Regions from separate parts of the Flexivirga sp. G2 genome, predicted to be linked through region 3. Evidence: riboswitches for the same ligand, from Rfam matches in the RefSeq annotation. Region 3 holds a riboswitch; each other region holds the start of a gene.

Region 1 (3,263 bases), 1.5 Mb from region 3:
AACGCCTGGGCGTCCGCCAGAGTCTGATGTGCGGTGAAGATGGCCTCGGCGTTGCGCGCGGCGAAGGCGCGTCCTTCGTTCGACGAGCCGGCTTGCACGTAGACCGGCCGGCCTTGTGGCGAGCGCGGGGCGTTGAACGGCCCCTTGACCTTCAGATGCGTGCCGGTGTGATCGATCCGGTGCACCTTCGCGGTGTCCAGATAGTCACCCGAGGCCCGGTCGGCGACGACAGCACTGTCCTCCCAGCTGTCCCAGAGCTTGGTGACGACGTCGATGAACTCCTGCGCGCGGCCGTAGCGCTCCTCGTTGCTGGGCACACCGTCGAGCCCGAAGTTGAGTGCGGCGTCCTGACTGAACGTCGTGACGATGTTCCAGCCGGCACGTCCTCCCGAGATCCGGTCGAGGCTCGCGAACAGCCGCGCCAGGTTGTACGGCTCGTAGAACGTGGTCGACGCGGTCGAGATCAGCCCGATCCGCTCGGTCACCGTCGCGATCGCGGTCAGCAGGGTGATCGGTTCGAACTGAGTGCTCGGTCGGTGTCCGGTGCCGTACCAGGCCGGGCCATCGGCGAGGAAGACCGCGTCGAGCTTCGCCTGCTCCGCTCGCCGCGCGATGTCCTGGTAGAACGCGATGTCGTCGATCCGGTCGAGCGGACTGTCGGGGTGTCGCCAGGACGCCTCGTGGTGACCGGTGTCGTGCAGGAAGGCATTCAGACGCAACTGTCGATCGGGCTTGCGGGTCACGGCACAACTCCTCGGGTTCGGGGATGACGGGCGCGGCGGTATCGGGTGCGGCTGGGTCGCACGACCGTTACAGAACGTTTGCTAACTGATTCAGTAACTTATGGTTATGTATGGCGGACGCCAAAGCCGTTGCCACATGGTGGAAACGGTTCAGCCGACCCGATCCAGGACCTGGATGCGGCGGCCGGTCTCGGCCGCCGCACGATGCAGGGCCGGCAGGATCCGCCGCACCCGGTCGCCGGTCAGGCGGTCGACACGCGCCTGGACACCGAGGGCGGCAACCACTCCGGCGTCGCCGACGACCGGCACCGCCAACTCGCGCACACCGTCCGTCCGCTCCTGGTCCGCGATCGCGAATCCGCGACGACGTACCTCGATGAGCTGCGCGAGCAGACCGGCATACGAGGTAAGGGTTCGATCGGTGAACGACTCGAGCTCCCCCAGCGCTCGCACCGCGGCCGCCGAACCGTCCGGCGAGAACGCCAACAGCACCTTGCCCATCGCCGTTGCGTGCATCGGCTCCCACCTCGCGGGCAGCTGCGATGCGCAGTACCCCACGGGCGGTCGCGCCGAGACGAGGCGCGACACGGCCGACTGGCCCTGGACACCGAGATTCACCGCGAAACCGATGGCCGCCGCCAGCGCATAGAGGTGCGGAACCACCTCGTCGACCGCCAGATCGGCAGTCGGCAGAAGGGCCGGCACCCGCGGGCCGACCCGGTAGACCTCAGCCCGCCGGACCAGGTATCCACTGCGGCACAGGGCCTGCAGGATGCGGTGTGTGGTGCTCATCGGCAGACCCGACTCGGCGGCCAGATCAGAAAGACCCAGCGCACGATCGCCCTCGAAGCAGTTCAGGACGAGCAGAGCCCTTTCGACCGCCTGGGAACCGGATCGGGCTGGAACGGACATGACACATCCTCGCTGCTCGGCGCGCTTATGAGCGCCGGACCGACCGGGCGCCCATCGGGTGGTCACCTGGAGCACCCCACCGCGGCTGGAGGGTTGCCGGACAGCAAGCCAGGGCTTGACGCTGCCTCTCGTCACCTGGCTTGAACATAACGCAGTGTTTTTACTTCAACAACGTTTCGTGATGCATCGCTCATCCCGTGGACATCGCGGGGGGGGCGGTTCACGATTCGGGTGGCACGGCCCGGCGTGCCCCGAGCCTCCGGGCCCACTGCTCGTGATCCGTCCAGGTGTCGACGTCCCGCCATACCTCGTCCGCGGGGATCTCCGCGAGCTGCAGACCGGCGAGGAGCGCACGCATCGACCGATCGGCTGGGTCGCCCAACTCGTCGGCAGCGGCGTGGACCGCGGTCGACCGATATCGTCCGAGCAGCCACTGCCGCCGCCCGGTCGGATCGGTCAGCACGACCCCGTCGGCATCGCCGACGTCGGCCGCACCCAGCAGCTGTATGGCGCCCACCGCACCCGGCAGGTCGCAGGCGATCAGGTAGGTCCAGTCCGCCGGCCGCGCGATCGCGCGCAGGCCGGCGACGGCCGCGGCAGCCGGTCCGGAGCCCGGCGGATCCTCGACAACCCGGAGCGCGTGCCCGGGCAGCTCCGCCGAGGTCCGGCCGACGACGACCAGCGTCCGCGCGTCCCGCACCGCCTCCAACGGCCGGGAGACCAATGAGCAGCCGGCGAGCTGCACCGCCGCCTTGTCGATGCCACCGAGCCGGGAACCGGCACCGCCGACCAGCACGATGGCGTCATACGTCGATCGCGCCGAAAGCACAGGACCGCCCACCCGAGGAACGCTACCCATTCACGGGGCACACGGAAGGCCCGCGTCGTCGTGGACGACACGGGCCTTTCGGTGTGTTCGGGGAAACGCCTGGTCAGGCGGCCCAACCGCACTGCCACGGGCTGAGGCCGCGGGAGGCGTAGACGTGGTTGGCGATGGTGATCTGCTGCTCTCGGGTCGCCAGGTCGGCGCGCGCCGCGAACTTGCCGCCGCCGGCACCCAGCCAGGTGCCGCTGTCGAACTGCAGGCCGCCGAAGTAGCCGTTGCCGGTGTTGATGTGCCAGTTGCCGGTCGACTCGCACTGCGCGATGCGGTCCCACATCGCGGCGCGGGACAGGTCCAGGCCGCCGGTGTTGACCGGCTTCGGGCTGCTGACCGGAGCCGGCGCGGCCTTCTTGGTGCCGACGACGAGCACGCGGCTGACCGGCTGCTTGGTCACCTGGCGCTTGAGGAGGGTGGTGCGGGCGATGACCTTGCCGGTCAGTTGCTGGCGCCAGGTGGCGGTCGCCGTGCCGGCGACGCCGTTGCGCTGCACCCGGGTCTTGCCCGCGGCGAGCGTCGAGTCGAACTTGCGAACCGTGGTGAACGCGACGGTCTCGGCGGTGGTCACCGTACGGGTGGTGACGGCCGGGCGGGCCTGGTCACGCGACACCTTCTTGTCGGTGGCGCGGGCAGTGGCCTTCTTGGTCGCCTTCTCGGTCGGGGTGGTGCTGTGCGAGGTCGACGGGGTCGCGCTCGAAGTGGCGGCGGTGATCGCGGCGCTGTTGGCG
Region 2 (3,263 bases), 870 kb from region 3:
TGCACTGGACCGGTGAGCTCGACGCGTACATCGGTGAGCTCGTGGTGCGAGAGGGTCACGAAAAGCAAGGCGTCGGAACGCGATTGGTCCGGCGGGCAGAGCTGTGGGCGGCAGAGCGCGGGTTGCGACGCATCCGCTTGTCGACGGGCGCCGCGAATGCCGCCGCCCTCCATCTGTATGACGCCCTCGGCTATCAGCGCGAGGACGTCACGCTGAGCAAGCGTGTACCTGGATCTCCTGACCGTCGACGTCCGTGATCGTGGCGAAGTCACCGAACTCGGACTCGTTCAGGGTCGCCTGCGCACCGGCGGTCGTCGCGCGCTCGACGATCTCGGGCAGTGGAGTCGTCGTCTCGAACGTCAGTTGTATGGCGAAAGGGCCTGGCACGATGGGAAGTTCGTCGGTGTAGACGTGATGGAGTCCGACGGCGCCGCCCGGGTCGGGCAGGGTGAGTTGGGTGAAGTCGGGCCCGGCCACGCCGACCACGGCGAAACCGAGCGCCTCCAGCAGTCGCCGGTCGGACGCCTGGTCGTCGACGAAGCGGATGGGTGTGACGCGCAGGTCGCCCGCGTCCGGCCCGGGCTCGACGCCGGTGCTGGTGTAGCCGTAGAGATCCTCGGAGCGACCGTTGATGGTGAGCTCGTCCTCGCCGGACGTGATGGTGAGCGCGCGGCCGTAGGCCTCGTCGTAGACCATTGACTCCTCCAGATGGCCGGCGCTCCCGAAGCCGCTCGCGGTGAGTCGTCGCGCGAGGTCCTCCAGGGCGTCCGTCTCGAAAGCCAGGCAGGTCTGTCCCTGGCGCGCGCCACTGGTCGCGCCCGATGCCGAGTGCAGGGCGACCGATCCGGTGCGGCCGGCGAGCACGACCCAACCGCCCTTGTCGCTCGTGATGCTGACCGCCAGGCCGAGTGCGACCAGCAGTCGGCTCATCGCCTCGACGTTGTCGGTGAAGCGGATCGGTTGCACGGTCAGGCTCATCGGGTGGCTCCTTCGGCCAGGTAGTCGCGCAACGCCCGCTCGACGAGTGCGGACAGGCTGAGGCTGTCGTCGATGGCGCGATGCTTGACCTCGCGGATCAGGTCCGCCGGCAGGTAGACGTTGAACTGCGTCTTCGGTTCCGGCTGGGAGGTTGCTGGCATGCTAGCAACCTAGGTCGAATGGCATCGCAGGTCAACACCGCCGCATCGTTCGTATGACGGTCAGCGCCGCAGGTCGAGCACCTGGAAGACCTTGTCGAATCGACGGTCAGGGTCCGGTGCGACGAAACCCGGCAGACGGCCGTACTCGGTGAACCCTTCGGACAGGTAGAGTCCTTCGGCGCGGGTGTTGTCGCCGCGGAAGTCGATGGTGAGTTGCTCGCAGCCTGCCTCCCGTGCGGTGCGGATCAACTCGCGCAGCAACGCGCGGCCGATGCCGAGGCCGGCGAATTCGGTTGCTACTGCGAGGCGTTCGAGGTCGGCGTTGGCGCGCAGGGTGGGGCGTGCGTAGCGTCGCCAGTAGCCGAATCCGGCGATATGTCTGCCGTGAGTGTCTGTCTCGCGACTGCGCGCCACCAGGACGCGGGCGTTCGCCGGGCCCGCTGCGACGAGCGAGCGCAACAGGTCGCCCACCTCCTGCTCTGGGGGCGGCCTCGTCCAGCCGAGCGCGGCGTCGCCGCGGACCAGTGTGTCGAGCAGGGCCGTGATCGCGCTCAGGTCGTCCGCGTCGATGCTCGCGAGTGTTTCGATCGTGGCCGGCACGTGCGTCATGGCGCCATTCTGTCCCTCCCAGGGCGTCGGCTCGGCGCGCGCGGCTCACGCCATACATAACATTCTGAGGCGTCCAAAGGTAGAGACGGTTATGTATCGACACCTGGACCGCGCTAGCATCGCGACCAGGTCATGAGTGTCAGCGTCACAGCCCCGGCTCGCTGACCGGCAACCCTCCTCTCGCGGTGGGGTGCCCCGGGTGAGGACCGGGCCACCGGTGCAGATCGCCGAGTGGCAAGCGCGGGCATCACGAACGTGGGTCCGCCGCCGAGGGCGGTGCCATCCGTTCTCGGCGATAGTCGAGCACGGAAGGTCATCTCAGCATGAGCGACGACACCCCCAACTGGTCCTTCGAGACGCGGCAGATCCACGCCGGGCAGACCGCCGACCCGGCGACCGGTGCGCTGGCGTTGCCGATCTACCAGACCACGTCCTATCAGTTCAACGACACCGATCACGCCGCAAACCTGTTCGGGCTCAAGGAATTCGGGAACATCTACACCCGACTGATGAACCCGACGACCGACGTCGTCGAGAAGCGCATCGCCGACCTGGAAGGCGGCGTCGGCGCCCTGCTCGTCGCCTCCGGGCAGGCGGCGGAGACGTTGACGTTCCTCAACATCGCCGAGGCCGGCGACCACATCGTCGCCAGCCCGAGCCTGTATGGCGGCACGTTCAACCTGCTGAAGCACACGCTGCCCAAGCTCGGCATCCAGACCACCTTCGTCGAGGACACCAGCGACCCGGCCAGCTGGGAGGCCGCGATCCGGCCGAACACCAAGCTGGTGTTCGCCGAGACCATCGCCAACCCCAAGCAGGAGATCCTCGACATCGCGACGGTCGCGGGCATCGCGCACAACCACGGCGTCCCGCTCGTCGTCGACAACACCGTCGCAACGCCGTACGTGCTGCGCCCGATCGAGCACGGCGCAGACATCGTCATCCACTCGGCGACCAAATACCTTGGCGGACACGGCACTTCGATCGCCGGCGTCATCGTGGACAGCGGCAACTTCGACTTCGGCAAGGAGCCGGAGAAGTTCCCCGGTTTCAACACGCCGGAAGAGGCCTACCACGGTCTGGTCTACGCACGGGATCTCGGTGTGGGCAGTGAGCTCGGCGCCAACCTTGCCTTCATCCTGAAGGCTCGGGTGCAGTTGCTGCGCGACCTCGGCTCGGCCGTGTCGCCGTTCAACGCCTTCCTCATCGCACAGGGTCTGGAGACCCTCAGCCTGCGGATCGAGCGGCACATCTCCAACGCTCGCAAGGTCGCCGAGTGGCTCACGCAGCAGGAGCAGGTCGAGTCGGTGGTCTGGGCCTCCTTGCCGGACAGCCCTTACAATGCGCTCGCCCAGAAGTACACGCCGCTGGGCTCCGGTGCGGTGCTGTCCTTCGAGATCAAGGGCGGCATCGAGGCCGGCAAGAAGTTCGTCGAGGCGCTCACCCTGCACTCGCACGTCGCCAACATCGGCGACGTCCGCTCGCTGGCGATCCACCCCGCCTCGACCACGCACT
Region 3 (3,263 bases):
ATCCTCCTGCTCGGCCCGACCCAGGCCGGCGAGCTGCAGCGGGTATGCGACGTTGCCGAACACGGTGCGTGATCGCATCAGATTGAACTGCTGGAAGACCATCCCGGTGCGACGACGTATGGCGCGCAACGGTTTTCCCTGCAGGCGCGTGATGTCGACCCCGTCGACGACGACCGAGCCGGAACTGGCCTGTTCGAGTCCGTTGAGGAGCCGGACCAACGTGCTCTTGCCCGCACCCGAGTAGCCGATGACCGCGAAGATCTCGCCGCGGTGGATCTCGAGATCCACGCCGTCCAGTGCCCGGTGTGCCTCGTCGCCCTTCCCGAATACCTTCGACACCGCGTCGAGTCGAACCACCGGATCCGGTGGAGTCGTTGTCATTTCGAGCTCACCGTCTTCTCGTAGCCGGTCAGCAGGCGCCGCAGCTCGGCGGCCGGCCGGGTGACCGGGACACTGGTGTTCTTGGACTCGGCGACGACGAGCCGCTGCACGCGTGGGTCGTGGTAGAGCTTCACGATCTCGGCATACGTCGGGTTGTCCTTGTCCGCCGCCCGGGAGACGATCACGTTGATGTAGGGCTGCGCGGTGGCCGACTTCGGGTTGTCGGAATAGAGCGCCTTGCTCGGGTCGAGGTGGCCGTCGAGCGCGAAGTTGTTGTTGACGACGGCTCCGTCGACCGAGGACAGCGAGGTCACCGTCTGGGAGGCGTCGACCGGGGTGACCTTCACCTTGGAGGCGGCCTTGTCGATGTCGGCCGGTGTGGACACGATGCTCCCGCCGCCCTTGAGCTTCACCAGACCGGCCTTCTGCAGCACGAGCAGGGCCCGCGCCTGGTTGGTGGCGTCGTTCGGGATCGCGATGCTCGCGCCCTTCGGGATCTGTGCCAGCGAGGTGTGCTTCTTCGAATAGAGGCCCAGCGGCACGACATACGTGGATCCGATGGGCGTCAGGTCCTCGTGTGCCTGCTTGTTGTATCCGGCCAGGAAGACGAGGTGCTGGAACAGGTTGAGGTCCAGTTGTCCTTGTGCGACAGCGGGATTCGCCTGGGTGTAGTCGGAGAAGTTGACCGTCCGGAGGTCGATGCCGTGCTGCCGCGCGAGCTTCTTCAGCACCGGCCAGTAGTCCTGGTCGGCGTCGGTCACGCCGATCTTCACCGTGGTCAGCCGCGTGCCGGACGACCCGCTCGCGGTGGCGCGTCCGGTGGCGAATCCGCCGCCGGCGCCGATCACCAGGGCAATGGCGGCCGCACTGAGCCAGGTGCGTCGCGGGTGGCCCGGTCGCGGCGGCAGTTTCGGCCGGTCCGGCAGCGGCGGGACGCTCGACGGGTCGGTGGGTGTGTTGGCTGACATGCTGTCCTCGGGGTCGCGGGTATGTCGCTGGTATGACGGGGCGCCCGGCCGTGCTCGAACTCGCCCGCACGCGATCGGCATACGGACGGGACAGGGGAACTGCCGTGCTTGCCGCACCGCGCGATCGATGGATCACGCACTGCGGCCTAGTCATTCACCTGGGGCACCCCGCCACGTGCGTGAGGGTTGCCGCCCAGCAAGCCAGGGCTTGTCGCTGGGTCTCGTGACTGCGTCAAACATAAGCAAGCGTTACCGAATAAGTCAAAAGCAGTAGCGTTGCTACCTGGTTGTGATGTGCCTCACAGGCGCGTCGCGGCGCCTCGGCGGGTCGGGCTGGCGCCTCGTTACGCTCGAGGCATGCCAGCCCCGGAGATCGTCGTCAGCGCCGTGGTGTTTCGGGACCCGGGCGGCAAGGTGCTCACCGTCCGCAAGGCCGGCACCGCGAAGTTCATGTTCCCCGGCGGCAAGCTCGAGCCGGGGGAGAGTGCCATCGACGCGGCGGTGCGCGAGGTCGGCGAAGAACTCGACATACGCGTGCGCGCGGCCGACCTGCGCCCGGTGGGGACGTTCACCTCGGCTGCCGCCAACGAGCCCGGGCACTCGGTGACGGCCACGGTCTTCGAGCACCCGTACGTCCCGGTCGATGCGCCGGCAGCCGAGATCGCCGAGCTGCGCTGGGACGACCTGTCCGCCGATGCGCCCGACGATCTGGCGCCGCTCCTCGCGGACCGGGTTTTCCCGGAGTTGCGGGAGACCGGCGGATCCGACGCCTGAACCGTCCCAAACCGGGAGCGCCTCACCCACAAGACAGCACCCGCTGGTTAGGCTGCCCGGGTGTCCTCGGGAGTGACCGGTTACTTGGTGCTGCTCGGCGTCGGTGTCGCCGGAGCGGTGCTTTTCGTTGCCGCGATGCTCTCCAGGCGCCTACTCGCGCCGCGTGCGCCGAGCCTGGCGAAGCTCACGACCTACGAATCGGGCGTCGATCCGGCGACCGGCGGATGGGCGCAGACCCACTTCCGCTACATCACCTATGCGCTGCTGTATGTCGTCTTCGCGGTCGACGCCGTCTACCTCTTCCCGTGGGCGCTGGTGCTGCGTGACCACGACCTCGGCGTCGCCAGCCTGGTGGAGATGGCGATCTTCATTGCCGTCGTCCTGGTCGGCCTGCTGCATGCCGCCCGCCGAGGTCTGCTGACCTGGACCTCACCCCACGAAGTTCTCCCCCGCTCCGCTCCTCCGATACTTCGCGGGGACCCCGAGTCCGAAACCAGTGATGCCAGGGGACAACGTGACCACTGACCTGCCCATGCCCCGGGTCGGCGTCGGCCAGGCCGCTGCGCCCAAGCCGATGCGACTCGTCCTCAACTGGGGCCGGCGCTATTCCCTGTGGGTCTTCAACTTCGGGTTGGCCTGCTGTGCTATCGAATTCATCGCCGCATCGATGGCACGCCACGACTTCATCCGACTCGGCGTCATCCCCTTCGCGCCCGGCCCTCGTCAGGCCGACCTGATGGTCGTGTCCGGCACGGTCACCGACAAGATGGCGCCCGCGGTCCGCCGGCTCTACGACCAGATGCCCGAACCCAAGTACGTCATCAGCTTCGGCGCCTGCAGCAACTCCGGCGGTCCCTACTGGGACTCCTACTGCGTCACCAAGGGTGTCGACCAGCTGATCCCCGTCGACGTCTACGTGCCGGGTTGCCCGCCGCGTCCCGAGGCGTTGTTGCACGGCATACAGGTGCTGCAGCAGCAGATCGCCGACGAGAAGCTGCAGACCAAGGGACTGCGCGCCAAGCTCGGCGGGTATGCCGGGCGCAAGGCCTCCGCCGCCGAGGTGAGCCGGCCGCTGGTCGCACCTCCGACGGGGGAGCAGCAGTGACCGACACGACCTACGAAATCCCCTCCGTCACCTGC

The links. Region 3 has a riboswitch for S-adenosylmethionine ahead of ACZ50J_RS03385 (MetQ/NlpA family ABC transporter substrate-binding protein). Riboswitches for the same ligand answer to the same signal wherever they lie in the genome.
Region 1: it holds a riboswitch for S-adenosylmethionine, as region 3 does, so the genes downstream of both, ACZ50J_RS17865 (IclR family transcriptional regulator) here and ACZ50J_RS03385 (MetQ/NlpA family ABC transporter substrate-binding protein) in region 3, are expected to answer to the same signal.
Region 2: it holds a riboswitch for S-adenosylmethionine, as region 3 does, so the genes downstream of both, ACZ50J_RS07505 (bifunctional o-acetylhomoserine/o-acetylserine sulfhydrylase) here and ACZ50J_RS03385 (MetQ/NlpA family ABC transporter substrate-binding protein) in region 3, are expected to answer to the same signal.

The regions. Positions count from the first base shown of each region.
Region 1 is NZ_AP039675.1:3,690,175-3,693,437, forward strand. It holds gene ACZ50J_RS17860 (LLM class flavin-dependent oxidoreductase) at 1-743, opposite strand, end outside; gene ACZ50J_RS17865 (IclR family transcriptional regulator) at 894-1,655, opposite strand; SAM riboswitch class IV at 1,672-1,791, opposite strand; gene mobA (molybdenum cofactor guanylyltransferase) at 1,876-2,496, opposite strand; gene ACZ50J_RS17875 (transglycosylase family protein) at 2,588-3,263, opposite strand, start outside.
Region 2 is NZ_AP039675.1:1,546,241-1,549,503, forward strand. It holds gene ACZ50J_RS07485 (N-acetyltransferase family protein) at 1-257, shown strand, start outside; gene ACZ50J_RS07490 (hypothetical protein) at 208-978, opposite strand; gene ACZ50J_RS07495 (ribbon-helix-helix domain-containing protein) at 975-1,139, opposite strand; gene ACZ50J_RS07500 (N-acetyltransferase family protein) at 1,200-1,748, opposite strand; SAM riboswitch class IV at 1,877-1,995, shown strand; gene ACZ50J_RS07505 (bifunctional o-acetylhomoserine/o-acetylserine sulfhydrylase) at 2,072-3,263, shown strand, end outside.
Region 3 is NZ_AP039675.1:680,506-683,768, forward strand. It holds gene ACZ50J_RS03380 (methionine ABC transporter ATP-binding protein) at 1-381, opposite strand, end outside; gene ACZ50J_RS03385 (MetQ/NlpA family ABC transporter substrate-binding protein) at 378-1,349, opposite strand; SAM riboswitch class IV at 1,449-1,578, opposite strand; gene ACZ50J_RS03390 (NUDIX hydrolase) at 1,707-2,123, shown strand; gene ACZ50J_RS03395 (NADH-quinone oxidoreductase subunit A) at 2,184-2,648, shown strand; gene ACZ50J_RS03400 (NADH-quinone oxidoreductase subunit B) at 2,656-3,228, shown strand; gene ACZ50J_RS03405 (NADH-quinone oxidoreductase subunit C) at 3,225-3,263, shown strand, end outside.